4 regions of the Halalkalibacter flavus genome follow, and region 4 is predicted to be linked to each of the others. Evidence: riboswitches for the same ligand, from Rfam matches in the RefSeq annotation. Region 4 holds a riboswitch; each other region holds the start of a gene.
What was found. A riboswitch is a leader RNA that binds a small molecule or an ion and turns the genes downstream of it on or off. The one in region 4 is predicted to bind thiamine pyrophosphate.
Positions count from the first base shown of each region.

Region 1: linked by a shared signal. The riboswitch ahead of thiE (thiamine phosphate synthase) and the one ahead of SAY88_RS22435 (LuxE/PaaK family acyltransferase) in region 4 are both predicted to bind thiamine pyrophosphate.
Region 2: linked by a shared signal. The riboswitch ahead of thiC (phosphomethylpyrimidine synthase ThiC) and the one ahead of SAY88_RS22435 (LuxE/PaaK family acyltransferase) in region 4 are both predicted to bind thiamine pyrophosphate.
Region 3: linked by a shared signal. The riboswitch ahead of SAY88_RS23920 (ABC transporter permease) and the one ahead of SAY88_RS22435 (LuxE/PaaK family acyltransferase) in region 4 are both predicted to bind thiamine pyrophosphate.

Region 1 is NZ_JAWRVK010000016.1:20,597-28,100, forward strand. It holds gene thiD (bifunctional hydroxymethylpyrimidine kinase/phosphomethylpyrimidine kinase) at 1-552, opposite strand, end outside; gene thiO (glycine oxidase ThiO) at 591-1,703, opposite strand; gene SAY88_RS12090 (thiazole synthase) at 1,724-2,503, opposite strand; gene thiS (sulfur carrier protein ThiS) at 2,505-2,702, opposite strand; gene thiE (thiamine phosphate synthase) at 2,710-3,336, opposite strand; TPP riboswitch at 3,394-3,500, opposite strand; gene SAY88_RS12105 (YqgU-like beta propeller domain-containing protein) at 3,565-4,683, opposite strand; gene aspA (aspartate ammonia-lyase) at 4,920-6,341, opposite strand; gene SAY88_RS12115 (YqgQ family protein) at 6,528-6,710, opposite strand; gene SAY88_RS12120 (hypothetical protein) at 6,740-7,252, opposite strand; gene SAY88_RS12125 (YueI family protein) at 7,482-7,504, shown strand, end outside.
Region 2 is NZ_JAWRVK010000002.1:182,997-190,500, forward strand. It holds gene SAY88_RS02190 (RNA polymerase sigma factor) at 1-322, opposite strand, end outside; gene adh (aldehyde dehydrogenase) at 882-2,399, shown strand; gene SAY88_RS02200 (DUF779 domain-containing protein) at 2,603-2,971, shown strand; gene SAY88_RS02205 (hypothetical protein) at 3,073-3,213, opposite strand; gene SAY88_RS02210 (hypothetical protein) at 3,218-3,580, opposite strand; gene thiC (phosphomethylpyrimidine synthase ThiC) at 3,876-5,660, opposite strand; TPP riboswitch at 5,791-5,905, opposite strand; gene SAY88_RS02220 (2-hydroxyacid dehydrogenase) at 6,067-7,047, shown strand; gene SAY88_RS02225 (hypothetical protein) at 7,132-7,476, opposite strand.
Region 3 is NZ_JAWRVK010000076.1:496-7,999, forward strand. It holds gene SAY88_RS23900 (DinB family protein) at 1-43, opposite strand, end outside; partial or broken gene SAY88_RS23905 (Bcr/CflA family efflux MFS transporter) at 255-1,510, shown strand; gene SAY88_RS23910 (DUF4430 domain-containing protein) at 1,607-2,035, shown strand; gene SAY88_RS23915 (ECF transporter S component) at 2,038-2,553, shown strand; TPP riboswitch at 3,226-3,337, shown strand; gene SAY88_RS23920 (ABC transporter permease) at 3,401-4,174, shown strand; gene SAY88_RS23925 (ABC transporter substrate-binding protein) at 4,202-5,245, shown strand; gene SAY88_RS23930 (ABC transporter ATP-binding protein) at 5,264-6,007, shown strand; gene tenA (thiaminase II) at 6,035-6,703, shown strand; gene SAY88_RS23940 (hypothetical protein) at 6,875-7,198, shown strand; gene SAY88_RS23945 (sensor histidine kinase) at 7,456-7,504, shown strand, end outside.
Region 4 is NZ_JAWRVK010000056.1:5,858-13,361, forward strand. It holds gene SAY88_RS22415 (ABC transporter substrate-binding protein) at 1-217, opposite strand, end outside; gene SAY88_RS22420 (ABC transporter permease) at 214-981, opposite strand; gene SAY88_RS22425 (ABC transporter ATP-binding protein) at 984-1,742, opposite strand; gene SAY88_RS22430 (acyl-CoA reductase) at 1,757-3,232, opposite strand; gene SAY88_RS22435 (LuxE/PaaK family acyltransferase) at 3,229-4,347, opposite strand; TPP riboswitch at 4,438-4,542, opposite strand; gene mtaB (tRNA (N(6)-L-threonylcarbamoyladenosine(37)-C(2))-methylthiotransferase MtaB) at 4,690-6,039, opposite strand; gene SAY88_RS22445 (16S rRNA (uracil(1498)-N(3))-methyltransferase) at 6,045-6,797, opposite strand; gene prmA (50S ribosomal protein L11 methyltransferase) at 6,862-7,504, opposite strand, start outside.

The sequences.
Region 1 (7,504 bases), on a different contig from region 4:
AGGTCCATCAGTTAAATGGCCTCCTTTTAATACCACAAAGCTAGGTCCAAGCTTATGAAGATCAATTGCTGCCTGCTTCATTTCTTCAAGTGACCTCATTTCTGCTCTTCCTAGCAATTTAGCTGCCTCTGGTAAATTCGGAGTAATAACCGTTGCAATCGGTAGTAATTTACTTGTAAGTGCCTTAACTGCTTCTTCCTGCAGAAGAGAAGCCCCTCCTTTTGCGATCATTACTGGATCTACTACAATATTTTTCACGTCATACTCTTTCAACTTATTAGCAACAAGGGTAATAATGTCCGCAGAGAATAACATTCCCGTCTTAACTGCATCTGTACCAATATCAGATAATACGGCCTCCAGCTGTGCTTCAATTGCTTCTAGCGACTGAGGAAACACACCATGAACTCCAAGTGTATTTTGAGCTGTTAAAGCTGTAATTACACTCATACCGAATGTGTGCAATTCTTGAAATGTTTTAATATCTGCTTGGATTCCAGCCCCACCACCACTATCTGACCCTGCTATCGTTAACGTTTTTGCTAAAGTCATAGAAAGACCTCCTTTCTAAATCTATTTGTCCTATTCAACTAATACGTAAATCGTTCAGGCTTACAAGAGGCAAGCGGTGTATATGCTTCCTTTTCATCTAATAAGTCTGCAACCGCTACAGCTGTAATTGGGCTTAATAATATTCCATTTCGATAGTGTCCTGTTGCAAAGACAACATGTGGTGCTGCCTCAAGTTTCCCTATAAGTGGAAACCCATCCTGAGTCGCAGGACGTAATCCTGCCCATGTATGGAAAGGTGTCATTTCACCTAAGAAAGGAAAAACGTGCTTATTCCAATTTGTTAGCCTCTGTATGCCTTTTTCTGTAACATCCGTTTTGAAACCTGCTATATCTTCAGAAGCTCCGTTAACTAACGTTCCATTTCCCTTTGGAACAAGATAGCCCTGACTTGTATAAACAATATGCTTCACATGATTTACAGGTACATCATACGCGCAAATTTGCCCGCGAATTGGATAGACTGGAATACGAACTCCAAACACTTCTTCTAACTCACTAGACCAAGCACCTGAACATACAATTAAACGGTCTCCTGTAAATTGACGGCCATCTATTGCTCGCAATGTAACCGATCGCTCCCAATCAACAACTGTCACTTGTTCAAGTTGGTCTACTACATTTACACCGTTCAGGCGGCAGGCAGCTTCAAGTGCCTTTACATAGTCAGGTGCAAACACGTGACTTTCTTCTGGATAATACATTGCCGCTTTTATATCTTTTGAAAGTGTCGGTTCCATCTCCCATAGTCGACTTCCAGATATCAATTCAGTTTCTGCTCCCCATTCACGTTGCCAAGACTGCCTTGTTTCAAGTGCGAGAACATCCGCATCATGATAAACCGCATGAAGACTTCCGCTCTCCGAATATTCAAAGTCCATTTTTGAAACATTCTTTACATCGCTTTGCCATTGTTTATACACCCTTAAACTATCTAAACATAATCTAAAAAAGTCGTCTGGATCTTCACCAATTTCTGAATAAGGAGCAAGCATCCCGGCTGCAGCACCAGATGCTTGTCCTCCACAATTCGTTTTTTCTAATACTGTTACATCATAGTTACGTCTGCTAAGCTCAAATGCAGTTGCAAGACCTATGACGCCCCCTCCAAGAACCATTACTTTCTCTTGCACATGTCTCCCCCCTGCTCTTACTACTTTGAAACGAATGCTTGAAATCCACTACTTGCTGTAGCATACTTTTTCTTCGGGATTCTCCCTGCTTCGTAGGAAAGTCTCCCTGCTTCAATTGCGTATTTCATCGCTCGAGCCATCTTAACTGGGTCCTTAGCCTTTGCTACAGGGGTATTCATTAATACACCATCTGCACCTAATTCCATTGCTTGTGCAACATCCATCGCAGAACCAAGACCTGCGTCGACAATAATAGGAACATTTGCTTGTTCAATAATGAGCTCTAAATTATATGGATTTAGTATGCCTAATCCCGTTCCAATCGGAGCACCTCCTGGCATGACTGCTGCAGCCCCAGCTTCCTCTAATCGTTTACAAAGAACTGGATCATCAGAAGTATATGGTAAAACGACAAATCCCTCTTTTGCCAGGACTTCTGTTGCTTTTAGTGTTTCAATCGGATCAGGAAGCAACGTTTTCTCGTCTACACTGATTTCTACCTTAATCCAATCACTCAAGCCTGAAGCCTTTGCCAATCTTGCAATTCGAATTGCCTCTTCTGCTGTTTTCGCGCCCGAAGTGTTGGGCAAATAGGTAAAAGACATACCTTCTAAATGTTGTAAAATAGCATCCTCATTCGGAGCTCCTAGATTGACTCGTCTAATAGCAAAGGTCAACACCTCAGCTTCGGATGCCTTGATTGCTTCATTTTGGACAAATGGATTTGGATACCTACCCGTCCCAAGGAAGAAACGCGAAGATAATTCTTTACCTGCAATCGTTAATTTTTTTTGTTTCATCTCAGCCACCTCCAACGAATTGAACAAGTTCAATTCTCATGCCTTCTTTTAGTTCAGTCCCTGACCAATTGGTACGTTCAATAATATTTCCATCTACCTCAGTTACAACAAGATGTGGTTCGAGTTCAAAATGTGACACCACTTCTTCAAGGCTAGAAACGTCTACGTGATGTTCTTCCCCATTTATAATTAAACGCATCTACTATTCACCCTTTTTCCGCTAATATTTTTGTAAATTGCTGACAAACACCTTTTACATCTTTTGCACCAACAATTTCAGATATCATACAAATTCTAGTTGCACCTGCATCTAATACCTGATCTACATTGTGCAGCTTAATTCCGCCGATCGCCACAAACGGAATATTGATCTCTGCAATAACTTGCTTAATATACTCAGTTGTAACAGGATCGACGACATCTACTTTACTATTGGTATGAAAAATCGGCCCAACCCCAATGTAATCAGCTCCACCCGCTTCAGCCTCGCGAGCTTCCTCAATTTTGTGAGTGGAAAGTCCGATTATTTTATCTTGTCCCATAATCTTCCTTGCTTCAGCAAGAGGCAAATCATCTTGGCCAATGTGTATGCCATCTGCATCAACTGCAAGAGCAACATCAATGTGGTCATTTACAATAAACAACACATCATGCTTTCTTGTTAATTCACGTAGTGACTTTGCTTTGTTTAGCACATCTCTTTTGCTACTCGTTTTATCTCGTAACTGGATAATATCAACACCACCCAAAATTGCTTCTTCCATTACTTCTACAAGGTCTCTGCCTTGATGAAATTCTTCACCTGTAATCGCGTATAACTTAAACTCTCTCATGAGTAACCCACCTTTTTATACATAAAATCGAAAAAAAGCCGCATCCGAACATACGGAATACGGCTCAGATGACTTCCCTACGCTGGCGTGATCCAGATCAGGTATGAGGGTAAAAGGATAACCTTTTTCTCAGTCCACTTATGTGGACACCCCTAGTCTATAATACATACTAGTTATACAGTTATTATGACATACTGACTAAAAAAAGCAAGAGGCCAAGTTAACATCTTATTCTTCTATAAGAGGAATAGACGTCCCTTCAGACAAGTCCATAACCATCTCGAAGCGATCTCCAAATAGCAAGAAAGATCCTTCAGGTGAAACATGAATAGGAACATGCCTTTCTAATACAGTCAGCTTTTCTTCAGCATCTCTTTGAATATCATAAGCAACCAACTCAAAACCATCAGTGTAACTAAAGAAATCACTGCTATATTGTGGTCTTAAGTAGTAAAAAATTCCATGTACATCATCATAAGAGTAATAAGGGATCCACCATTGTTCCGAATATGTGTTAAGAATGGGCATGTCAATATGCCTAAAAGCATTTTGCTCATCATAAAATGTGTATGTGGAATACAGGTCATATACAGATTCCACTGTTACAGAGAGCGAGAGACCATCCGGGAAACTCATATATGCAATTACAGCATCCTGCCATTTTTTCACCTCCCCACTATTTACATTGACTTCATATAGAGGTGCTTGAAAATTAGGTTCGAGTTCTTCCCATTTTAAATACCCGACATCAGTAGCCGAAATCCATTGTACATAGGACTGTTCCAAATCGATACTTCTCACTTTCGTTTCAGCTACATCAACTACATACGTTTCAAATTCCCAATCTGGTAAAAAAGCAATCAAAATAAACGTATCAAGTTTATATGGATTCCAGTATGCAGTATATTCTTCGCCGTAATCTTTGATCGTCTGCCTTATCTCACCATTCCGGTCAATAATAACTAAGTGAGCCTCATTATCTACCGTTATATGCGAAATAGCAAATAAAGAGTAATCGGCATTAGCACGGACCTCTGTAATCCACCCGCCCACCTCAACAAAACTTGATGAATGTCCTGTAGAAAGGTGATGTTTATAAAGACTTGAACGCTCTTCTTGTTCTTGCAAATACAAAAGCGTATCATCGTCAAACCAACCTATAATTTCCGTTACAACATGTTCGTTTTGTATAGGTGTAATATCAGCCCCTGTAAAGAAAGAGGTTGATACATCTCGCTTAATTGGTTGATATTCGAAACTTCTTGGTAAGGGTTGACTCTCTAACGGAGCTTGGGTACAGGCTGAAACCATAAAAAGAATCCCAATAATATATACAATTCGCTTCATCTTTCCCCTCCCTCTCATTTAAGCACTTTCGTCTATAGTATTAGACGAAAATAACCCCTTAGACGTTTCAATTTTTTCACACAAAAAAGAAAGATACCTCACACCTTCCGGCCCACTAAATTACTACATTATAGCAGAAAGAGAGATATTTGTACTATGTTTTAGTAAAATAAAAATAGGCACTTATAAAGGTGATTTTACCTTTTAAGTGCCTTCTATACATAAGTCAATGAATCTTACATTTCACCATCTATAAACCTCGAACCAGCAATTCCAGGATTCGTCATTTCCTTTGGATCAAGAATTTCATTCAATTCCTCTTCCGACAAAATTCCTCTTTCAAGACAAATTTCCCGAACTGGCCGATTTGATTGAATTGCTTCTTTCGCCACCCTAGAAGCTACCTCATAACCAACATGAGGATTAATCGCTGTTACAATTCCAACACTTCTTTCAACCATCTGACGGCAATGTTCTACATTAGCAGTCATTCCCTCAATTGCATATTTCCTAAAGACACTTATTCCATTTTGCAAAATTGAAAAGGACTGCAATAAATTAAACACCAAGACGGGCTCCATAACATTTAGCTCTAATTGACCAGCCTCAGAAGCCAAACTTATCGTATGATCATTTCCAATGACTTGAAATGAAATTTGATTTACAACTTCGCACATAACAGGATTTACTTTCCCAGGCATAATGGAAGAACCCGGTTGTCTTGGTGGAAGATTAATTTCGTTAATCCCTGTACGTGGTCCAGAACTCATTAAGCGTAAGTCATTGGCCATCTTCGATAAATTAATAGCCATAATTTTTAGAGCACTTGATACTTCTGTATAAGCATCTGTATTTTGAGTTGCATCTACTAAATCCTCTGCAGTTTCAAATGGGTAACCTGTAATATCTGCTAAGTAATCTGCTATTTTTTTAATATACTCGGGTTTTGCATTTAGCCCTGTACCAACTGCTGTTGCCCCCATATTCACTTCATATAAATGCCCAACAGATCTCTCAATTCGACCTAGATCCCGACTGAGCACACGCTGATAAGCGCCAAATTCTTGTCCAAGTCTAATTGGTACCGCATCTTGCAAATGCGTGCGACCCATTTTTAAAACATCATCAAACTCTTTTTCTTTAAGCTTTAATGCTTGAATCAATTCATCTAGTTCTTTTCTCAACCCATCAGCTAATCGGAGAGCAGCAATATGAATCGCTGTTGGAAAGGCATCATTTGTTGATTGTGCCATATTCACATGAGTGTTAGGACTAACTCGCATATATTCGCCTTTTTTGCCACCGAGTATTTCAATTGCTCGGTTAGCAATAACTTCATTTGCATTCATATTAAATGAAGTTCCTGCTCCTCCTTGAATTGAATCAACAATAAACTGATCTAGAAATTTACCATTTATGATTTCATCCGCCGCTGTAATAATTGCGTCTGCAATATTTACTGTAAGAACTCCAACATCACGGTTTGCCATCGCAGCCGCCTTTTTTACATACCCAAACGCACGAACTAACTCAGGGTGTGGCGGGTAGCCTGTAATGGGGAAATTCTCCCTTGCACGCATTGTTTGAATTCCATAATAAGCTTCCTTCGGTACTTGCTTCTCTCCGATTAGGTCGCGTTCCGTCCGATATTCTGACATTCACATCTGTCTCCTTTTTCGATGTTTACTTCAAATAACTAATACGATTGTCCTTTTTTATCCTATGTAATCAGCCTTTGAATGTGAACGCTTCAACAGATACCTCCTTCTTAAAGTATTCTTTGGGAGTTAATTGCAATACATTTCACTAACTACAATTACTCCCTATCTAATAAGGTTCGTTGCTTATTTCAGTAACCTAATTTCATTTCGCAAGATAAGAAGTCCTTGCTGAAACGTTTCTGTATCAATCATCTTCCATTCATACAGCTCTCGTAATTCATCTTCCATTAAAGCAAGATCTATAGAGCGATCACGTGTATAGACGATGGATCCATGTTTTTTTAGCAACTGTCTTACATCATACATCGTTTTCAAAACATTCACCTCAAAAACCATTATAACAGCTTTAGAACCGCTACGAAAAGAAGCCACACAAGCGGTGTAAATGAGATAAACGAATGACGCCAAAATACTTGACGTATTTGCGTTTGAACAAATACACCTAACCCTAATGCAGCAGTAAACAAAAATGAAGCTGCAATAGTAAAAAACGTTCTAAATTCAAGTAAGCCCCATTCCATTCCCATTAAGAAGAATAGCAATGCTAAAACTAAAATTAAAACTTTATCTTCTGGGTGAAAAAAACCAAGTGTAGGATGAAAACGACTAAAACAAGCCACAATAAACAAAAGAGATAAAATCGATAATAGGATTTCAATAAATCGTACACCAATCCATCCTGATATCAATATTCCAGTTATCATACCAATGTAACATAAAAACAAGAAAAATAAAGAAAATAATAAGAGCTGAATTGGTCTTATCGGATCACGAGGTGCAGTTAATAGACCTCCTATTGTCAGCCCGATTGTAAAAACAAAAATCATAATAACGATTATAAACCACATGCAAAACACCATCCTTTTTGAAAGCCACTGGAAAGGTATGTTTAAACCTACTCAGTACCTCGAATTAAGTAATGTCCCTTTTGGGAGCAGTTCCTAATTGACAATTTTCGTACAGCTAGTTACTACATTATTTTGAAATTCATTCTTATGCTATGATATGTATACAAAACAAAAATAAGAAGGACAAGATAAAACTTGTTCAAGTAGAAATTGAAATGAGGAGTGGAAGATGGACCAGAAAGTAAAAGATAT
Region 2 (7,504 bases), on a different contig from region 4:
AATGGTCATTAAAAAACATGTGCTGTGAGGCATACTTTTGTAGTTCAACTGTTTTTCTTTTCATTTGTTTTTCTTTTCGATAAAAATCTCGGATAACATTTAACGTAATGGAATAAAGCCATGTTGTAAATTTTCCACGGTTGTGTTTATGAATAAAACGATACACCTTTATAAAGACTTCTTGAGTTACATCTTCAATATGAGTTGGTGAGACACCAATTTGAAAGGCGAATTTTTCAACTGTCTTAAGATGTTGCTCAATTAATTGCTGGAAGGCGTCATCATCGCCTTTCTTGGCCCGCTCGATTAATTGTTCCTCCATGTTTGCAACCTCCGTCTATACTCTCAACTAATTTCTCTACTAATGAAACGACCAATCATGACAAAAGGTTTCAACTTACAAAGATTTCTCTTCTTTTTTTGACGACTGCCTCATTCGTTTTTACTTATAATGACAATACCAACTTTCCGATCTTTGAAAAAAACATTGTAATGCCATTCCATGTAATAGAACGCCGACGATGTTCGTTATAACAAAAATAAGGAGAGATAGTGTATGGTCAACTTCAACCACTCTTTTTTTTGCCCGAAAAACAAATGTTGAGTTACATAATAGAATGCTTCAACAACTGACGTAATCATATCCTCTACCATCCAGAGAATAAGAGATTGCACACCAAAAAAACAATGACACTTAAACTTTGATATTAAGTCTAGCCGAAATTCACTAGTTTGTTAATATAGCAGCTTATTAAAAATTATTTTCGAAAACATCTATTTATATGAATAATCTAGTAGTGATGATAATACACCTGTTATGTAGGCGTTTTATAAAGTTAATAAGAGAGAACCACTGCTCTCTTTCAAGGAGGAAAATAAAAATGATCTATGCTCAACCAGGTACACCTAATTCAAAAGTTACCTTTAAGAAAAGGTACGAAAATTATATTAATGGAGAATGGACAACCCCTGTGAATGGTCAATATTTTGAAAATGTAACCCCTGTTACTGGGGATGTTTTTTGTGAGGTTGCTAGGTCGACTGCCGAAGACATTGAACTTGCCCTTGATGCTGCACATGCTGCGAAAGCCTCATGGGGAAAAACATCAGTTACGGAAAGAGCGAATATACTAAATAAAATTGCTGATCGGATCGAAGAGAACCTTGAGATGTTAGCTGTTGCTGAAACGTGGGATAACGGAAAAGCGGTGCGCGAAACATTGAACGCAGATCTCCCGCTCGCGGTTGACCATTTCCGCTATTTCGCAGGAGTCATCCGCTCTCAAGAGGGCTCTATTAGTCAAATTGATAATGATACGGTTGCTTATCACTTCCATGAGCCATTAGGGGTTGTAGGACAAATTATCCCTTGGAACTTTCCAATCTTAATGGCCGTTTGGAAGATAGCTCCTGCTTTAGCAGCTGGTAACTGCATTGTTCTTAAACCAGCAGAACAAACCCCTGCTTCAATTATGGTATTACTAGAATTAATACAGGACCTTCTGCCACCTGGTGTATTAAATGTAGTAAACGGATTTGGAGTTGAAGCAGGGAAACCGCTGGCTACTAGCTCCAGAATTGCTAAAGTAGCCTTTACAGGAGAAACAACTACAGGTCGATTAATTATGCAATACGCTTCTCAAAATATTATTCCAGTCACATTAGAACTTGGAGGAAAATCACCAAATATATTTTTTAAAGATGTAATGGCGGAAGATGACGCCTTTTTGAATAAAGCGATAGAAGGATTTGTTCTTTTTGCTTTAAATCAAGGTGAAGTATGTACATGCCCTTCTCGTGCACTCATCCCTGAATCGATGTACGATCAGTTTATGGAACGAGCTCTTGCTAGGGTAAAAGAAATAAAAATAGGAAACCCACTTGATGTATCTACGATGATGGGAGCTCAAGCATCAAATGAACAAATGGAAAAAATATTATCGTACTTAGATATTGGAAAGCAAGAAGGAGCAGAGTGCTTAACCGGCGGGGAAAGAAATACTATTAAGGGATTTGAAAACGGGTACTATATCCAACCTACTGTTTTTAAGGGGCACAATAAAATGCGTATTTTTCAAGAAGAGATCTTCGGCCCCGTGGTATCTGTCACAACTTATAAAGATGAAGAAGAAGCATTGCAAATTGCCAATGATACACTTTATGGACTTGGAGCAGGTATATGGACCCGCGATATCAACAAAGCCTATCGCTTTGGCAGAAACATTGAAGCAGGTCGCGTATGGACAAATTGCTATCATGCTTATCCTGCACATGCAGCATTTGGTGGCTATAAAGCATCAGGTGTTGGACGCGAAAACCACAAAATGATGCTCTCACATTACCAACAAACAAAAAACATGCTAGTAAGCTACAACCCAGACGCCTTAGGGTTTTATTAAGATTCAAGTAAAAAAGCACTCTTCTTTTTTACTTAAATCGATGCGGTGTGCGAAGCCGCCGTTATCTTTTAAGCCTTTTGAGTGATCTTCTCAAAAGGCGCACGGCGTGTGGTGCCATCGCAACCTTGTTCGCACTCTTTTCATTCAAAGGTGATCTTCCTTTTTTATTAAAATCGATTTAAATCCGCCATCAGGAGGGTGATATGATTAAAAAAGTTACAGCTACAAAAGAAGCACTCGATTTTATCGACTTTTTAAAAAAGAAGCATGGCCCTCTTATGTTCCATCAATCTGGTGGTTGCTGCGATGGTAGTTCCCCGATGTGTTATGCTGAAAATGAATTTATGATCGGCGAAAGTGATACACTACTCGGAGAAATCGGTAACTGCCCATTTTATATTAGCTCAGCGCAGTACGAATATTGGAAACACACTCAGCTCATAATTGACGTGGTCAAAGGACGTGGAGGAATGTTTTCTCTTGAAGGTCCTGAAGGGAAACGATTTTTAACACGTTCAAGAATTTTCACACCTAATGAACGTGCACTTTTAGATAAAAAGCAGCAAAAATAACTTTCTTTTCATACCACTATTCCTTAGCCCGAAATGCATACAAAAACAGGTTGTTGAGAAGTGATTCTCCACAGCCTGCCCTTTAATTATAAAGTTATAGTTTAATCTGGTGCATCCGTTAAATCCTCAATATCTCTTGATCCAAATACTAATAAAGAAAGCAATACTCCAACTAAAATAGCACCTGTAAAACCTTTCCCATCAAAGCCGCTATCATACTTTCCTGATCGTTTCTTCCCCATTTAATTAATCCTCCTCAATTCTTTGTTGAAAGGCTTCAAATACATCATCAAGTGTCATATCTCCATTTTCTTTTAAGAAGTCTGCTAAAGCATTCGATTTATCATTTCCAGGAGTAAGAAACTCTCCTAATAAAGTTACTGAAACTACAGGTGATGCTCGGTATAACTCCACAGCATCAACCTTTAATTTACCAGATAATAATAAAGCAGCTGCAATAATATCTAAATTCTTCCCTGTAAATAAATCCTGAATATTGTATGATGATGCCTTTGGCTTCTTAGATTTAGGAGTTTTTGCATTTTGTTGATAAGGTTGATAAGGCGGGCCTACAGGTGGCCCTGGTGGTCTTCCATACCTTCCATACATGAAGAAAAACACCCCCTGAAACTAGTTTATGTTCAGAGGGTACTTCGGTGAGACCAAATTCGAAAATGATTTATGAAATTTTGTAATCTTTTCTTACTATATGACCTAGTAATATAAAGCTTCTACCTTTTGACAATGCAAACACCTTTTATAAAGTGGAGTACTTTCAAATGAATGGTGACACTTATTTTGTACGTCCTTTAAGTGAGTTTCCCAGTAAAGCAGATCCTCCCTTAATTTATCAATTTTCCTTTGAATATCAGGCACCTTCACCACGTCAATCCTCCTTAGATGTTTACTGATAAATTTTCCCGCCAGACTTCTTAAACTGCTCAGCTTTTTCCTTCAAGCCTTTTTCAATCGCTTCGCTAGTTTCTAGTTTATTTTCTTTCGCATATTGGCGAATGTCATGTGAAATTCTCATACTACAGAACTTCGGACCACACATCGAGCAAAAATGAGCCGTTTTCGCCCCCTCAGCCGGTAGCGTTTCATCATGGTATTCTAGTGCCCGTTCCGGATCAAGTGCTAGATTAAATTGGTCTCTCCAGCGGAATTCAAAACGAGCTTTTGACAAAGCATCATCACGAACTCGTGCACCTGGATGCCCTTTTGCTAAATCAGCAGCATGAGCGGCAATTTTGTACGTAATAACCCCTTCACGTACATCTTCACGATTAGGTAATCCGAGATGTTCTTTTGGTGTTACGTAGCAAAGCATTGCTGTACCAAACCAACCAATCATCGCAGCACCAATAGCTGATGTGATATGATCATATCCAGGAGCAATGTCAGTCGTTAATGGACCTAGTGTATAAAATGGTGCTTCGTGGCACATTTCCAACTGCTTATCCATGTTTTCTTTAATTAAGTGCATTGGTACATGTCCTGGTCCTTCCACCATGACTTGAACATCATGCTGCCAAGCTAGCTTTGTTAGTTCGCCGAGAGTTTCTAATTCCGCAAATTGGGCTTCATCATTTGCATCAGCAATGGATCCTGGTCGTAACCCATCTCCTAAAGAAAACGCGATATCATATGTTTTCATAATCTCGCAAATTTCTTCAAAATGAGTATATAAGAAGTTCTCTTGATGGTGATATAAACACCACTGTGCCATAATCGAGCCACCTCGCGAAACAATACCTGTTAGACGTTTTACCGTTAATGGAACGTATCGCATGAGAACACCCGCATGGATCGTAAAGTAATCAACTCCTTGCTCTGCTTGCTCAATCAACGTATCACGATATACTTCCCACGTTAAATCCTCTGCAATCCCATTGACCTTCTCAAGTGCTTGATACAGCGGAACCGTGCCAACGGGAACAGCAGAATTCCGAATGATCCACTCACGTGTTGTGTGAATGTTTTTACCTGTCGATAAATCCATCATCGTATCAGCACCCCAGCGCGTTGCCCATGTCATTTTTTCAACTTCTTCTTCAATTGATGAAGAAACCGCCGAATTCCCAATATTCGCATTAATTTTCACATGGAAATTGCGTCCAATAATCATCGGTTCTGTTTCAGGATGGTTGATGTTTGCTGGGATAATCGCTCTACCGCTTGCAACCTCCAAACGCACGAATTCTGGATCAAGATTTTCTCTTATTGCGATAAACTCCATTTCAGGTGTAATAATACCTTTTTTTGCATAATGAAGCTGTGTTACATTTTTACCTTTTTTCGCACGTAACGGCTTTCGTTCTAACCCAGGGAAGACATGAGAATTGGCACGTGGGTCTTCTGCCGAAATATACCCGTTATCCTCTGGTTTAATCTTACGCCCTTCGTACTCTTCCACATCATTTCGTTCTTTAATCCACTTGCTGCGAAGAGCAGGAAGCCCTTTTGTTATATCAACTTTGTAATGATGGTCCGTGTATGGACCACTTGTGTCATATACGCGAACTGGCGGATTTTCCTCTTCCCCAACCGTTCCTGATGTCGGACTTAATTCAATTTCTCGCATAGGTACTTGAATGTCAGGCCTCGAACCTTGGACATACACTTTTTTACTGCCTGAAAAGCTAGACATAATTGAAATGTTTTTTTCATTTAATGAAGGTGTGGACATTGAATTCTCTCCTTTTGAAATAGAAAGGACAAAATCTAGACATAAAAAGGAAGGAAGCTGAAGATACATAAAAAAGCCGGAACCAAACAATTGGTTTGGACCCGGCTAATTGATAGAAGTATAGTCAATAAAAATCTTTCTTAAACTTCCCCACGCTGGTATGATCCAGATCAGGTCCAAAGGGTCAACAATCTTTAACGTTCATGTTTCTCAGCCCAACTCATTGGACTCCCCTAGTTAATTCTATTAAATTAATTTATATTGTCATTATATAGGAATCTACAATAAATTCAAACACTTTTTTAGAATTTTTTTCATACACCTCCATTCATTGCCTATGGAACATTGGTTAAAAAAGTTATTTTGTGCTAAAGTTTTTACGTACTATTGATTGAAAGGAGTCTTTATGAAACCAAACGTTCTTGTCTATATGAGAGTTGATAAACGAGTCATTAAAGAATTGGAAAAAGAGTACGAGGTAACAAGTTTCCATAACCATGAATACATAGGAAATCCAGATTTTGACCTTGCATTAAAAAAAGCTGAAGGCATTATTGGACTTGCATTAAAAGTAACGAAAGAACTATTAGACAACGCTCCCAACCTTAAAGTCGTTTGTAACGTATCCGTTGGCTATGATAACTTAGACCTTGAAGAATTAACAAAACGGAAAATACTGGCTACAAATACACCGGGAGTCTTGGACGATACAACAGCAGATGCAATCTTTGGTTTACTGCTTTCAACTGCTAGAAGAATTCCCGAGTTAGATCAGTTTGTAAAGTCAGGACAGTGGGATATTTCTCTCCAACCAGATCAATATGGCGTAGATGTACATCATAAAACTCTAGGAATTATCGGAATGGGGAATATTGGCCGAGCTATAGCGAGAAGAGCTCATTTCGGCTTTGGCATGGATATTCTTTACCATAACCGCTCAAAAAACAAAGAGGCTGAGGAGTTATATCAAGCATCATATTGTGACTTCGATGATCTTCTTACGCAATCAGATTTTGTTTGTTTGATGGTCCCAGCTACGAAAGAAACGGAAAAATTGATAGGAGTAAAAGACTTTAAGAAAATGAAAAAAAGTGCTATTTTCATAAATGGATCCCGTGGAAAAAATGTCGATGAAGAGGCTCTTTATCATGCTTTAGTCAATAAAGAAATCCATGCAGCTGGTATCGATGTGTTCACAAAGGAACCAACCAACCCTGATAATCCACTTTTAACTTTAAAAAATATAGTTACTTTGCCACATATCGGCTCTTCGACTACAGAATGTGAATATAACATGTCAAAACTTGCAGCCAAAAATCTACGTACCGCTTTAAACGGGGAAAAACCACCAAGCTTGCTAAATGAAAAGTCTTGGTCGGATAAATAAGACAATAAGGTTGTCTCAAACTATATTTCAGACCCCCCAAGCACATTATAGTACTCCTCAATGGGGGTCTGGTCCTTTTTTGATTTAGCGGTTTTGCAAATAAGCATCAAGAATTTGTTTTATTCGTTCTGATTCCTCTGAACGAATAATATAATGGTCTCCATCTAATTGAGCCGAAACCTGCTGCACTCCTTGTTGTTTTAAAAAACTAACAACATCATCTACATTTTCAGATTCAGTAAGAAGTAGTTTTTTTCCAACAAATTCTTCATTTACATATATGTCGTAAGCATCGTGCTCGCCTTTAATTTCTCCATCGAAATCAGCGTCAAACAATCCTAAAAAAGGGAACTGATAACTACCTGTACTAGCACCTGATTGCCCGAAAAACATCGGCATTTTCTTCTTCAACTCCTTTACTTCTTTCATTTTAATGGTCTTTCTACATTTAGTATGT
Region 3 (7,504 bases), on a different contig from region 4:
GGTGTGATAGAAAGTAATCTTTGTAATGAGTGCTTTTTGTCATGTGGATCCTCCCTTATATTATCTAATGTCAATTTAAAGGTAAATGTTGTAAGCGTAATAGTCAAGAAGAGGGCTTTGTCCATTTAAAGTTCTGGTATTTGATCTTTGGATTTTTTGTATTATACTTTGATAAGTCGACGTTACTTGTAACATTCGAATTTATTACATAGGTTATGAGACTCAGAAACTTCAAGGAAAGGTGCTTTTTGTTTATATTACATAATCCAACGGGGAAAGAGCGGTTAGGGTTAGCTTTCTTACTCGGGATGCTTGCGGTATTAGGGCCACTAAATATTGATATGTATTTGCCAAGTTTTCCTGAGATTGCGGATGACTTAGGAGCTCGTGCCTCACTTGTTCAGCTTAGTTTAACTGCATGTTTACTTGGTCTTGCATCCGGTCAGGTCGTTGTCGGACCAATTAGTGATACATAGGGGAGAAAAAAACCGTTATTGATATCCATCTTGTTATTTGCGGTTTCATCCTTGTTATTTGCGGTTTCATCCTTGTTATGTGCGTTAGCTCCTAATATCGTTATTTTAGTAATAGCTCGCTTTTTACAAGGATTTACGGCAGCGGCGGGAGTTGTGATCTCACGTGCTGTAGTCCGTGATGTGTTCAGCGGCCGTGAGTTAACGAAATTTTTTGCGCTGTTAATGGTCATCAATGCAGTTGCACCGATGGCAGCACCAATGGCGGGGGGAGCGATCTTGCTTATGCCTTTTGCCAACTGGAGTTCAATTTTTTACTTTTTAAGCTTAATTGGTCTTTTCATTGTATTGGTCGTAGCGCTCAAATTAAAGGAGACGTTGCCCCCGGAAAAACGAATTCCTAGTACAGTTGGGCATTCAGTTCGAACAATGGGGAGCTTAGCTTGTTTAAGGATCGATCTTTCATTGGGTATGCATTAACTGTTGGTTTCATCCATGGTGGAAGTTTTGCTTATGTTGCTGGAACTCCTTTTGTGTATCAAGGGATTTATGATGTGTCTCCTCAAGTATTCAGCGTATTGTTCGGCATTAATGGGCTTGCTATTATTTTGGGGAGCTTTACCATCGGGCGCTTAGGTGGAATTGTTCATGAAAGGAGTTTGTTACGTATTGCGGTAATCATCGCGGTAAGTGCTACTTTCTTCCTGTTAGTAATGACCATCGTTGAAGGACCTCTGGCAACACTCGTAATTCCGATCTTTATTTATATGACTTCCATGGGGATGATCACAACGAGTACCTTCTCTTTGGCGATGCAAAAACAAGGCCACCGTGCGGGGAGCGCGAGTGCGGTGTTAGGTACCCTTTCCTTGTTCCTCGGTTCAATGGTTTCCCCACTTGTTGGGATTAACGAAGCGACGGCGGTACCGATGGGAGCAATTTTGTTTTTTACTTCATTGCTTGGAGCTATCGCTTTTTTCAAGCTGACAAACATGCAGCAGGTCGAACCGAGTGTACAAGTTAAGGTAGGAGGGTGATGCCAAAAAGGCTAGTCCCCAGCCTATATGTCTTGAATACATGCTTACAAGTAACGCGGACAAACTACTATTGATTCTAGTTTAGGAGGAATGGGAATGAGATATTTGTTTTCTATTTTATTTGCAGTTTTGCTCACATTATCGGGATGTGGAGCAAACAATGAAACGGTCGAAGAACCGGTTCAAGATGAAACTACTGAGGAAGCACAAGAAGAGGCAGAGGGTGTTGAGGAAACCCATGCTACGATTGTGTTAAGTGAAGAAGATCCTGAGAATATCCTAAGCGAGGATACGATATCGTTCGAAAAAGGACAAACGCTTATGGAAGTAATGGATGAGCATTATGACATTACAACGGCGTATGAAGGAGCGTTTATCTCAGGAATTAATGGAATTGAAGCAGATGATGAAACATCAAGTTATTGGCTCTATACGATCAACGGGGAAGAAGCATTAGTAGGGGCAGCTGAATACGAAATTGAACATGGAGACTTGATTCATTTTCATTACGCTTCGATTGAATAGGCATGTCAATTCGCCGAATTACGTTGCTAGCCATGCTCAGTGCTCTTTGTGTGGTAGGCCGAATGGCTTTTGCTCATATTCCTAATGTTCAACCGGTTACGTCCATTATTATAATCACAGCGATGTTTATGGGACCGGTCAATGGCCTCATTCTAGGTTTTGTCAGTACGGTATTAACGAATATGACATTAGGAACAGGCATATGGACCTTTTGGCAAATCATTTCTTGGTCTGTGATTGGGCTTCTCTCTGGCTGGATGGGAAGAGCTCATACGAAGTGGGGTATACCTTTCCTTGTTCTCATCATGTACGCAGGATTTTGTGGTTATTTTTATGGATTTGTCATCTCGTTAAATATGCTGTTCATTAGCGATCGCTTTATCGCGTATTACTTAGCTGGGCTCCCATTTGACACAAACCATGCGATAGGGAATATGATTTTCTTTTCACTCCTTTATCCAGTCATGAGTAGGGTTTTTGTTCATTATTTAAAGAAAGGTCCATTTTCATCGATATAATGAAGGATGTTAAGCTTAAAGGGGCTTTTGAAAAGCAAAATCTTTGTTACAGTGGGATAAAGATTAAGGTATATATTATTTGAGGCGGAGATCGTTACGATTTTCGTCTCTTTTTTCAGGTTTCTTGGGAGAATTGGGCATTATGAAAGGCTTGTTCGGTGTTATGGGAAAGGGGATTAGGTGTTCATAAGAGGGATGAAGACCTGATTGTTGCTCTGGGAAAGGGAATTGGGTCTTCATAAAGGGATGAAGACCTGATCGTGCTCTGGGAAAGGGGATTGGGTCTTCATAGGAGGGATGAAGACCTGATTGTTGTGTTAGGAAAGGGGATTAGGTGTTCATAAGAGGGATGAAGACCTGATTGTTTCTTTGGGAAAGGGGATTAGGTCTTCATAAGAGAGATGAAGACCTGATTGTTTCTTTGGGAAAGGGGATTGGTCTTCATAAGAGGGATGAAGACCTGATCGTTGCTCTTGGAAAGGTATTGGGTCTTCATAAAGCAAATGAAAGCCCGTTCGGTGATATAGCAAGGAGAAAGAGGTCTTCAAGCGTCCGGGAAAAGGATCGCGCTCTATTCTAACTAGAGGGTGGTAATTGCATTAAATAGTTGTTTAAAAGAACAGAATATTGTACAAAGTCAAAATGTGTGATAAGCTTTTCTAGAAAATTTATGAAAAATAATAGGGGAGCTATGAGGTTGGCTGAGAGGATATCCCGATGAAGATATCGACCCTTAAACCTGATCTGGGTAATGCCAGCGGAGGGATGTTTATTAGAATTACATGTTGACATGTAAAGTCTACACGCCTCTAAGGTGTGTAGACTTTTTTTGTGAAAGGAGGGTTTCATGGAACGTTTGCGTCAGTCGATCCGTTCAGTGGCTCCAGCGATCATTGCCATTATTATGTTTCTTGTCGTATGGGAAGTGGCTGTCTGGATTTGGGACGTTGAAAAGTGGATCTTACCAGCGCCAAGCTTGATTGTTCTTACGTTATTTGACACGTGGCATCTATTACCGGAACATATCTGGATGACCACAAAAGAAGCGCTGCTTGGTTTCTTATTAGGAATTATCGTTGCGTTAGTAATGGCTTTTATTTTAGATTTTTCACCGTTTTTACGTAAAAGTTTTTACCCGATTCTCTTATTCTCGCAAACGATTCCTATTATTGCGATTGCGCCGTTACTCATTATTTGGTTTGGTTATGGGATTTTGCCTAAAGTTCTTGTCGTTGCATTAGTCACTTTTTTTCCGGTAGTCGTTAGTGTTGTTGAGGGACTGCAATCAAGTGATCGCGATATGATCCGGCTTGTTCGGTCGATGGGTGGATCGCAACTGCAGGTATTTTCTTCTGTCAGGTTCCCGCATGCATTACCTTATTTATTTACAGGGTTGAGAATTGGGGCTACATATAGTGTGCTGGCAGCAGTAATTTCTGAGTGGGTCGGTGCAAGTTCTGGGTTAGGTATTTATTTAATCAAAGCTCAAAGCTCGTTTGCGACAGATAGGGTCTTTGTTGTTATTGTGTTGATTTCACTTTTAAGCTGCCTTTTATTTTTAGTTGTTGTACTACTCGGCAGACTCATGATGCCGTGGAAACATAAGTCTCATAAAAAATAAACAAATTAGGTCTGAGGAGAGAGTCCGATGTCAAAAAAATTAAGTGCATTTTTATTTTTCATTATCATGCTTATGTTAGTTGGTTGTAACCAAGCAGAAGAGTCAAGTCAAGGGGGAGAGGCCGAAACGGAGGTTGAATCGGAAACAGGGGAAGAGTTACCAGCTGAATCTACAGAGTTAATGGAAGCAACGTTTATATTAGATTGGGTTCCTAACACAAATCATACGGGTATTTATGTTGCGAAAGAAAAAGGGTATTTTGAAGAGGAAGGGATTGATTTAACGATTATCGAACCAGCTATGGAAGGAGCCGTACCAGTTGTCGCAGCAGGACAAGCTGATTTTGGGATTGGCTCTCAGACAGGCGTGACAATTGCTAGATCAACAGGTATTCCAGTTGTTTCGATTGCAGCTGTCATTCAGGAGCACACATCTGGTTTTGCTTCCCCAGTTGAGAAAGACATTACATCACCAGAGGATTTTGAAGGAAAGACATATGGTGGATTTGGTGGTGCGGAAGAAGAAGCAATTTTGGATACGGTATTAAATCAGCATGGGGTTGATCCTTCTTCGGTAGATAATGTGATTGTTGGATCTGCTGACTTTTTTGCGAATACGAAAAGAGACATAGATTTTCAATGGATTTTTTATGGGTGGACAGGAATTGAAGCTGAAGTTCGTGGTGAGGACATTAATATGATTTACCTTAAAGATATTGATCCTGTTTTTAATTATTATTCTCCTGTTATTTTTAGCAGTGAAGCCGTGATTGAAGAGCAGCCTGAGCTAGTTGAAAAGTTTGTAAGAGCTGTCTCGAAAGGATATGAATTTGCGGTTGAGCAGCCATCAGAAGCTGCGGAGATCTTAATTGCCGCTAGCCCAGAAACAAATGAAGAACTGATTCGTGCATCACAAGAGTGGTTAAGCCCACGTTACAAAGGGGATGCAGAAAAATGGGGTATTCAAGAGGAACATATTTGGAATGATTTTTCAGAGTGGATGCTTGAAGCAGGTTTGATTGAAACAGAAGTACCGACTGAAGAAGCGATGACAAATACGTTCTTGCCTTAATGAAAGGTTGTAGTCAATATGGAAATCAACATTCGTAATCTCCATCATTCCTTTGACGGGGAACCGGTCATTAAAGGAGTAAACTTGTCACTTCAAAAAGGGGAATTTGTTTCGTTAATTGGACCAAGTGGCTGTGGCAAAAGTACCTTGTTTAATCTCATTACGGGTCTTGATATTCCAGAAGAGGGAGAAATTTCATTTGACGGAGTGAATGTGATAGGGCAACGTGGGCATAGCAGTTATATGATGCAAAAGGATTTATTGTTCCCATGGAAAACCGTACTTGAAAATGTCCTTCTAGGTCCTAAGATAACAAGACACCAAACGGAACAACTAAAAGAAGAGGCACTTTCTCTTTTTCCTCTGTTTGGATTAGAAGGATATGAGCATCATTATCCGGGAGTTTTATCAGGGGGAATGAAGCAGAGGGCTGCGTTGCTTCGAACGTTCTTGCATAAAAAGGAACTCATGCTATTAGATGAGCCATTTGGAGCGTTAGATGCATTAACTCGTGAGAAAATGCATAGTTGGCTTTTGCAAATATGGAGTCAAATGCAACGTACAGTCTTATTTATTACACATAGTATTGATGAAGCCATCTTCTTATCAGACCGTATTTATGTGTTAGGACCACGTCCTACGGAAGTCATATTAGAAGTAAAGGTTCCATTGCCAAGACCTAGGAAAAAGGAAATGACTGTCACTCGTGAATATCTAGAGTTAAAAAGGCAATTGATGAACGCACTATACGAAATGAACTAAATAGATGATAAAGAGAGGATGAATGATATGAAATTTTCAGAACAACTTCGTAAAAAGGTAGACTCTATTTGGAATGCAAGCTTTGAGCATCCATTTGTTACGGGAGTAGCTGATGGTTCATTGCCAATTGAATGTTTCAAATATTATGTACAACAGGATTCCTTTTATCTTTCGAAATTTGCTCAAGTACAATCCATTGGGGCTGCGAAAGCGTTGGACTTTCACACGACATCGCAAATGGCATTTCATGCAAAATCCACATTTGATGCAGAGCATATGCTTCATGAAGGATTTGCCAAAGACTTAGGATTAGAAAAGAATAGCGAAGGTCATATGGCGGCTGAACCAGCTCCAACGGCAGTAGCCTATACGAACCACTTATTTTCTGTTGCGTATAAAGGCTCTTTAGGAGAAGTCATTGCTGCAATTTTACCTTGTTATTGGTTGTATTGGGAAATCGGAGAAAAATATAAAGGTTCTAATCCAGAACATCTCGTTTATCAAAAGTGGATTGATACTTATGGTGACGAGTGGTTTGCAACGTTAGTAAAGGAACAAATAGACCGTTTGGATGAATGGGCAGAAAAAGCTTCAGAAGAAGAAAAGCAACGTATGGAAGCTATTTTTGTTACAAGTAGCAAGTATGAGTATATGTTTTGGGAAATGTCTTATACGTTAGAGAAGTGGCCTGTGTAAGATGTAGTTATATTATTAGGGGTTATCGCAAAATGCGATAACCCTTTAACGTATGTATGACCAGGATTTGTCGAGAGTGCTAATTCATATTTAGGAAAAGTTTTTCCTCATAAATAATGTAGAAATCAAAATAATAAAGTTAAATGTAGGAAAGGGGAGTTTAAAACCTAGATGATGAATTCTATGATCAATCATATTGGTTGGATAAGATCTGTATTTAATTGGGGGAGGCGAACACAGCAAATATTTGGAGCTAGACGCAACAACGTTGGCGGCGTGATGTTCTCAATTTTAGGAATAGGAATTGGTGCGGTGGCCTACAGCCTTTTAACGAATCGTGAAAATAGGTTGCAACCGATTAGTAATTTCATTAATAATAATCAATTCCATACGATAAGAGGATCAGATCAAACAGCTATGGCAGAGTTTTCAGAAGAAATAACGGCTGAGACGCCAAAAAAGGCAGACGATATTGATTACGGTGAGCTTTTTTAATGAATATGTTATTTCGGCCCATAAGAAGTAGCTTATTGCTGTTTCATGGGCTATTAACTCTTCTTGTGACTATCATCAATAATTCACATGAGTTTAAGCGCTTTTGTTTTGTGCATATTCAGACATATTGTTGAAGTCTGAAATTGTAAATGTTTCCAATCAATGAATGTCTTTTGCGTGATATAATTTAATAGAGATAACTAGTAATAGAAGTTTAAGAGAAGCTTAAAAGGCGAAGGCATGGAAAGGATTTTATTATGAAAGAGAAGAATGCTACGTTAAAAACCCTCTTTTTAGTTAGGGTTC
Region 4 (7,504 bases):
ACCAACCTTTTTCTTCCGCTAAGTAAATATTAGCTTGTTCGGTAATCGGTTGGCTCCAAGAAGCCATTCTTATTCTTTCAATTGTTTGTTCTGCAACTTCTTCTTGCAATTCACTCTCTTCTTCATTTCGTTCTTCTTCAGCTCCACAACCAGCAATACTTAAAGTAAGCGCGGCAAAACAAAAGGCAGCACCGATTTTTTTCATAAATAGTTTCATTTCATTTCTCCCCTAGAATAACTATATTTTTTAAAAAAGATAACCTCAACCCAATTGATTACTTGATACAATATAATTCCTTTAACAGTTAGTAAAATAAAAACAGAGAACATTAACGTTGTATCGAGCATTCCTTGAGATGCAATAATTAAAGCACCTAATCCTTTATTCGCTCCAATAAATTCACTTACGACAGCTCCGACAACACTTAATACGACTGCAACACGCAATCCTGAGAATATGTAAGGCATAGCTATTGGAAGTCGAAGTTTTAGTAGAGTTTGACTACGCGATGCTTTCAATGATCGAAAAAGCGCCAATTTATCTCGACTAACATGAGAAAGTCCTGTCACAGTACTCTCAAATAAAGGAAAGAAACAAACAAGGGCTACAATAACAATTTTAGGTGTATATCCAAAGCCAAACCACAATACTAAAAGAGGTGCCAAAGCTAGTTTTGGCATTGCCTGTGAAGCAATGATGTACGGCTGTAGAATTTCTTGCGTCGTCTTAGATTGCGCCACTAAAAATCCCATTCCAATCCCAAGAATCGTTCCTGCAAAAAATCCACCGAATACTTCAATAGTCGTCGCTAGAATATGTGGATAAAAATATCCACTTTGAAAATGTTGTATTAAGTTGGCACCAATAGCTGTTGGGGCTGGTAGGATGATTTTTGAAATATTTTTAACATGTACAACCACTTCCCAAAAGACAAGCAAAACAAGAAATAGCAAAAGTGAATAGATTTTTGTCACTTTCATTTTCAATGACCACCTAACCCTTCAATCGAGTTATGCAGGCCTTTCACAATTTCAATAAACGAGGTATCAAACTTTAACTCCTTTGGTCTAGGTCTTGCAAAAGGAACTTGTAATTCTTGGTTGACCTGCGCTGGCTGTCCACCTAACAAAATTACTCGATCCGCCAAATAAGCTGCTTCTGTAATATCATGTGTGATGAATACAGTAGTCGTCCTGTACTGCTTTGTCAATTTCATCAGTTCTAATTGAAGCTGTTCTTTCGTCAGCGCATCTAGTGCCGAAAAAGGCTCGTCCATTAACAGAATTTTAGGCTCCATCATGAAAGCCCTCGCCAAGGTTACACGAGACATCATTCCACCTGACAATTCATGAGGATATTTGTTGTGATGCTTACCTAAACCAACAGAAGCAAGTACTTCTGTCGCCTTATCTACATCCTGTTGATTTGGTTTCCTTTTTAATTCAATTGGCATGAGAACATTCTCTATCACATTTCTCCATTCTAAAAGAACAGGTTTTTGAAATACGTATGTAATTTCATCAAGTGGCTCAGAAGTCACCTGCCCTAACACGTTAACCTCACCTTTTGTCGGAGTCAACAAGCCGCCAATCATTTGCAAAAGCGTCGTCTTTCCACTTCCACTTTTCCCAATAATACTAACGAATTCACCCTCTTGGATTTCTAGATGAACCTGATCTAGTATAGGTGCCTGATCTCGGTTAAATTGTAGGGTAATGTCTCGACACGTAATAATCGTCATCTTTGTCACTTCCCTTAATCTCTAAATACATCAAATAGATCCATTTGTTCTTCTAATGTAGATTCTACATCACAAAATCTGACTAAATCAGCTAAATGAAACCGACCATCATGATGCCAGCCAGGTTCAGGTTGTGGCATAGAGCCTAATGCACAAATTCGATTGACACCATATTCTCCTAAAAGGTGAACAATCGAAAAGTAAGATTGAGGAGTGCATCCAACTCCAACTGTTTGAACAAAGCCCTTCACCTGACTAAGATAATCCTTCACTTCATTCACGTTGTCGATTGGAACAACGGTGACAAATCGGTTTAGTGGAGAAAACGGAAACTGTTTATTCTCAATCCGTTCACGGTAGACAACAGTCCAGTCAGTCCCATTCTCACTTTTTAAAAGAGCGAGATTAGAATCTTCAAAGCTCTCAAATTCAATCGTTGTCCGTAGTTTGGTGATTGCCTGGTGTTCTTCATCTGTTAATTGGGCACGAGGATGAGTTTCCTGAAAATTATTCATCTCATTGGCTAACATTTGGGCAAAATCTCGCGGTGAATATGCTCCTCCTCGCTCAATAAAAAAAACATGCGGAGAAAGACATCCTTGCTGATCAAACCATGACGCATCACTAGCTGCAAGCTTTGCCGCTTGCCATGCTTTTGTTGTCTGTAAACACTCTTTCGTTAACAGGCCAAAACTAACCTTATGACCATGCGCATGAAAGCTTGTCTGCGCAGGTACTTTCTTCCTAACTGTTTCAATCGTTTCTTTTCCACCATAAGCAATGACGGCATCCGTTGCTTGGAAACTAACCTCTTCTAATGATTGATTTCCACCTTTCCACCAAAGAATGGCTAGTGAATCTCCTAACTTAGGATCAATGTCTGCAATAGTTTTAGCAAACAACACGGGAAACAACGGCTCAGAAGAAGACACTTTACCAAGTGTAGCCGACTTCAATAAGATACCCGCAGCTAAACTCCATAGCGGGAGAGCCGGAACATTTCCGGAAAAGATATGGGTGATGACACTAGGACCATATGCTCGATACATCCCTCCAGATTTTTTTGGTCGGAACTCATCCAATACAAGCGGATTCGAAAAATCTTCATCAATCATCCGCTGTAATTTCATTTTACGAAATTGCCGTAAATACCGGCTTAGGAATAAACGAATCATTTCATGATCATAGCCTGTAATGACCGGTAACAATTCCTCTGCTAGCTTTCTGAATTCATACTCAGGGTTTAGCCATCTTTCAATCGCTTGATCAAACACATCAATTAGGTCATTCGTCCGAAGTGTGCTCAAATAGTCCAACTGTTGCTGTTTCAACTTGTTCATGACTGACTCGATTAGAACTGGAGTGATTTGTGGAACCGATAATTCTATTTTTTTGCCATGATTTTCAAATGTTAACTTTTGAAAAGGAACTGAAGCAACGTCGTTCTCGCATGAGGATGGCGCATGATAACAAGTATAGTTTATCATCATACTAGATCCCCTCTTGATTGTTGAGCCGAAGCTAGAAATTGTTCAACCGCTAATGAACACCCTTTTGCTTCTGCTCCTTCTGCTCGACCTAACAAATAAAATCCATCGCCCGCACTGACACCTATATCCTCTGTTAAAATGCCCATAACTGAATTTAAATTTGCTAAATCATAGTGAACGATAATCCCTCTTTCTCCTACGGGTTTCTTCTCCATTCGTTCGATATCCATGACTACCGTTCTAACCCAGTGCGGTGCATGTTTCGTTGGGTTGTGATACTCAACCTCGTTATGAAGAAAGTTTCCATCATACATTTGAGAGCTTAACTCTGTCATTCCATACATATTGAGGCAATTTTCTAAAGGTAACGAAAATAACCTGCTCATCTCTGTTTTAAACTCATTTGGTTCCATTTCTCGCGATCGTCCTTTGGCTCCCCCTGTATCCATTAAGCGACTTTTAGCAGGTAATTCAAAGTTCAGATTTCTATTTCGACACTCATCTAAGAAATGAATAAAGGAAAAAGTCGCTCCAATCAATAAAACCGGTTCCTTATTTTTTTCCGTTTTTTGTAGTTCTTCAACCAGTTTCTCTACTTGAAATTCATCTTTTGAAAAAAAGTATAAACTATCTTCTGTTCCAAATGATTGTTTAGCGATATGTAAATAATGTGCCAATGACGAATTTGGCAACACTTCTTCTTCCGGAAAAAGAACAAACATTTTTACCTTTTCAAGATCAGGGATAATCGCTAACTTAAAAAAGGTCTTCATAGATAAATCATAGATGTCTAAATCTCGGTGATAGTTTTTACCTTTTTTTTCGGGATTCGTTGTTCCGCTTGTCATAAATAACGCTTCTGTTTTCTCCAATGGATGACTTGATAAAGTCGTTAATTTAAACGCATCAATCGGTACAGGAGGGATCTCTAAAAAGTGTTTAATGTTTCTAGGTGAGACACGACGTTTTCTACAAAATTTTCGATACGTTTGGTTGTGGTTATATTGGAACTGAAAAACATTCAGAGCCATTTGATTAAATTGTTCATCGTTCGTAGTAGGTTGATTAATAAATTTTCTAAGTTCTTGTTTTAATGTTTCATATGTAGCTAACAATATCTAACACTCCTCTTCAACATTAACAAAACCGCTTCCTATCTCGAAAGCGGTCATCAATCTTCACTATGTTTTCTCAAAATATAGCTGATTAAATGATGTCCACTTCCCTACGCTATGATTACATAGTTCAGGTTCAAAGGGTTTAAAACAACGCTTTAATCTCAGCCAACTTCGGCTCCCCTAGTGGTAAAAATTCAATATAGTTGCTCAATAAATCATATCATTAAATACGTCTTCTCGCTATAGTTGTCCAAACAGCAAAAAAGCCTTGAGTTACCCGAAGGCACTGAAAAAGTGATGTTCCCTTTTTCAGTGCCTTCAGTTACCCCGAGGCCTTTATTATCCATTCACAACTTGTACTCTCTCATCTTCCTCTAACACGCGTACGAATTCGCCCTCGTTATAAGGATAACCCGCTTTTGTAATTTTTACTTTTACAAGCTTCCCAATCATATCTTCAGTAGCAGGAACTTTTACTTTTAAATAGTTGTCGGTATATCCGATGAATAAACCGCTATTTTTATCTTCCTTATCACGCTCTTCGGGAATTACTTCAAGCACTTCCCCTTCAAAATGCGATGCGTACTCTTTTGCTAGCTGATTAGATAATTCAATTAAACGGTGAACACGTTCATTTTTAATCTCTTCATCAACTTGATCTTCCATACGAGCAGCAGGTGTCCCTGTACGCTTTGAATATGGAAACACATGTAGTTCACTAAACTTATGCTTAGCAATAAAATCAAACGTTTCTTGGAACTCCTCTTCTGTTTCTCCAGGAAATCCAACGATCACATCAGAAGTTACAGCAAGTCCTGGTAGAACTTCTTTCAAACGATCTAAACGCTCACCAAAGAATTCCATCGTATACTTACGGCGCATACGTTTTAACACAGTATTTGACCCTGATTGCAATGGAATATGCAGATGTCGCACAACTTTATTTGAACGGTCAATCACATTAATAACTTCATCAGTTAATTGACTAGCTTCAATCGATGAAATACGGATTCGCTTTAATCCGTCTACTTTTTCTAAGTCTTCAAGTAAACGTGCAAGACTGTAATCTTTCAAGTCTTCCCCATATCCACCAGTATGAATTCCGGTTAAGACAATCTCTTTATAACCAGCATGAACCAACTGTTCGGCTTGTTTAATTATTTCCTGTGGATCACGTGATCGCATCAAACCACGAGCCCATGGAATAATACAAAATGTGCAAAAATTGTTACAGCCTTCTTGGATTTTTAAAGAAGCACGCGTACGATCAGTAAAAGCTGGCACATCAAGCTCTTCGTAAACACGCGACTTCATGATATTTCCTACCCCGTTAATTGGTTCTCGTTCACGTTTGAACTGATCAATATACTCAAGCATCTTCACACGGTCTTGAGTCCCGACAACAATATCGACGCCAGGAATCGCCATAATTTCAGCAGGAGATGTTTGAGCGTAGCACCCTGTTACACAGATAACGGCATCAGGATTTTTACGGATTGCACGACGAATCACTTGTCGGCTTTTTTTATCGCCTGTATTTGTTACTGTACATGTATTTATGACATAAACATCTGAAGTTGCTTCAAAATCAACTTTTTCATAACCTTCATTATGAAACAGCTGCCAAATCGCTTCTGTTTCGTAATGATTTACTTTACAACCTAATGTATGAAAGGCAACAGTAGGCATTAATATCACCTCATTAATTCGAAATGGTACGAAATCGCAGCAAGCACATAAAGAGATGCCGTTTCCGTACGTAATATCCGTGGTCCAAATCCACAAGCAATAGCACCTTGTTCAGTTAATTGACGAAGCTCTTCTTCAGTGATTCCACCTTCAGGTCCGATAATCACTAAAACTTTCTGCCCAAGCGTTACTGATGCTAACTGCTGAGCCAACTGAACTTGTTCTCCACGCTTTGCCGATTCTTCATATGCTAAGATGACTACATCATACGAAGAGATTTTTTGTTTTAAGTCAGTAAAAGAATGAACATTTAGAACCTCAGGAATGCGTTCTCTATACGACTGTTCCGCGGCTTCCTTTGCAATCTTTTCTAACCTTTCAATTTTCTTGCCAGCTTTCTTTTGATCCCACTTTACGATTGAACGAGCAGCGGAAAAGGGAAGAAAAGCAAAAGCGCCCAGCTCCGTTCCTTTTTGAATAATTAAATCGAGCTTATCTCCTTTAGGAAGACCTTGTGCAATCGTTACTTTTACAGGAAGTTCTGTTTTAGGGTCGAGCGTCTCTATTATGTCGGCAATGATTTCCTTATCCGAAAGATTTGATAAACGACATTTCACTGTCCTAGAATGATTGTCACTACAAATAACCTCATCGCCAACATCCATCCGCATCACTTTTGAGATGTGCTTTACATCCTCACCTAGGATATGAACGACTTTGTCCGTCATCTGCTCTTTCTTAACAAAATATCGTTGCATCTTCATCTTCCTCACTTTAATGGTAATCCAAAAGAGAAAACCTAAATTGGGTTGAGACTCCTAATTACCTTACTTTTTTCGCAATTATAGCTACCCAATCGTCCATTTCAACGATTTCTTCTATAACAAACCCACCGCTTGTGAGGGCATCTTTAACTTCTTGTTTCTTACGCTTAATAATTCCTGATGTAATATAAATTCCGTTTGGCTTAAGAACCGCTGCCGCATCTTGAACAAATCGAACAATAACCTCTGCTAATATATTTGCTACGACGATATCAAATGGCCCCTCGATTCCTTCGAGTAAATTATTCTGTTTCACCGTTACGGTGTTATCCACTTGATTTAACGCGACATTTTGTTCTGCACTTTCGACAGCTACATAATCAAGATCAAGCGCTAAGGTACGTTGTGCCCCTAGCTTTGCCGCAGCGATGCTTAATACACCTGACCCTGTTCCAACATCTACAACCTTTTCTCCGCCTTGAATCACCTTATCAAGTGCTTGTATACAAAGAACAGTCGTTGGATGGGTTCCTGTTCCAAATGCCATACCCGGATCAAGTTCGATAATCGTTTCATCCTCTGATGCCTCATACTCTTCCCAAGTTGGAGTAATCGTGATTGAGCTGGAAACTTTTACAGGCTTGTAATATTTTTTCCAAGCTGTTGCCCACTCTTCCTCATGTACTTCGGCTATTTGAACC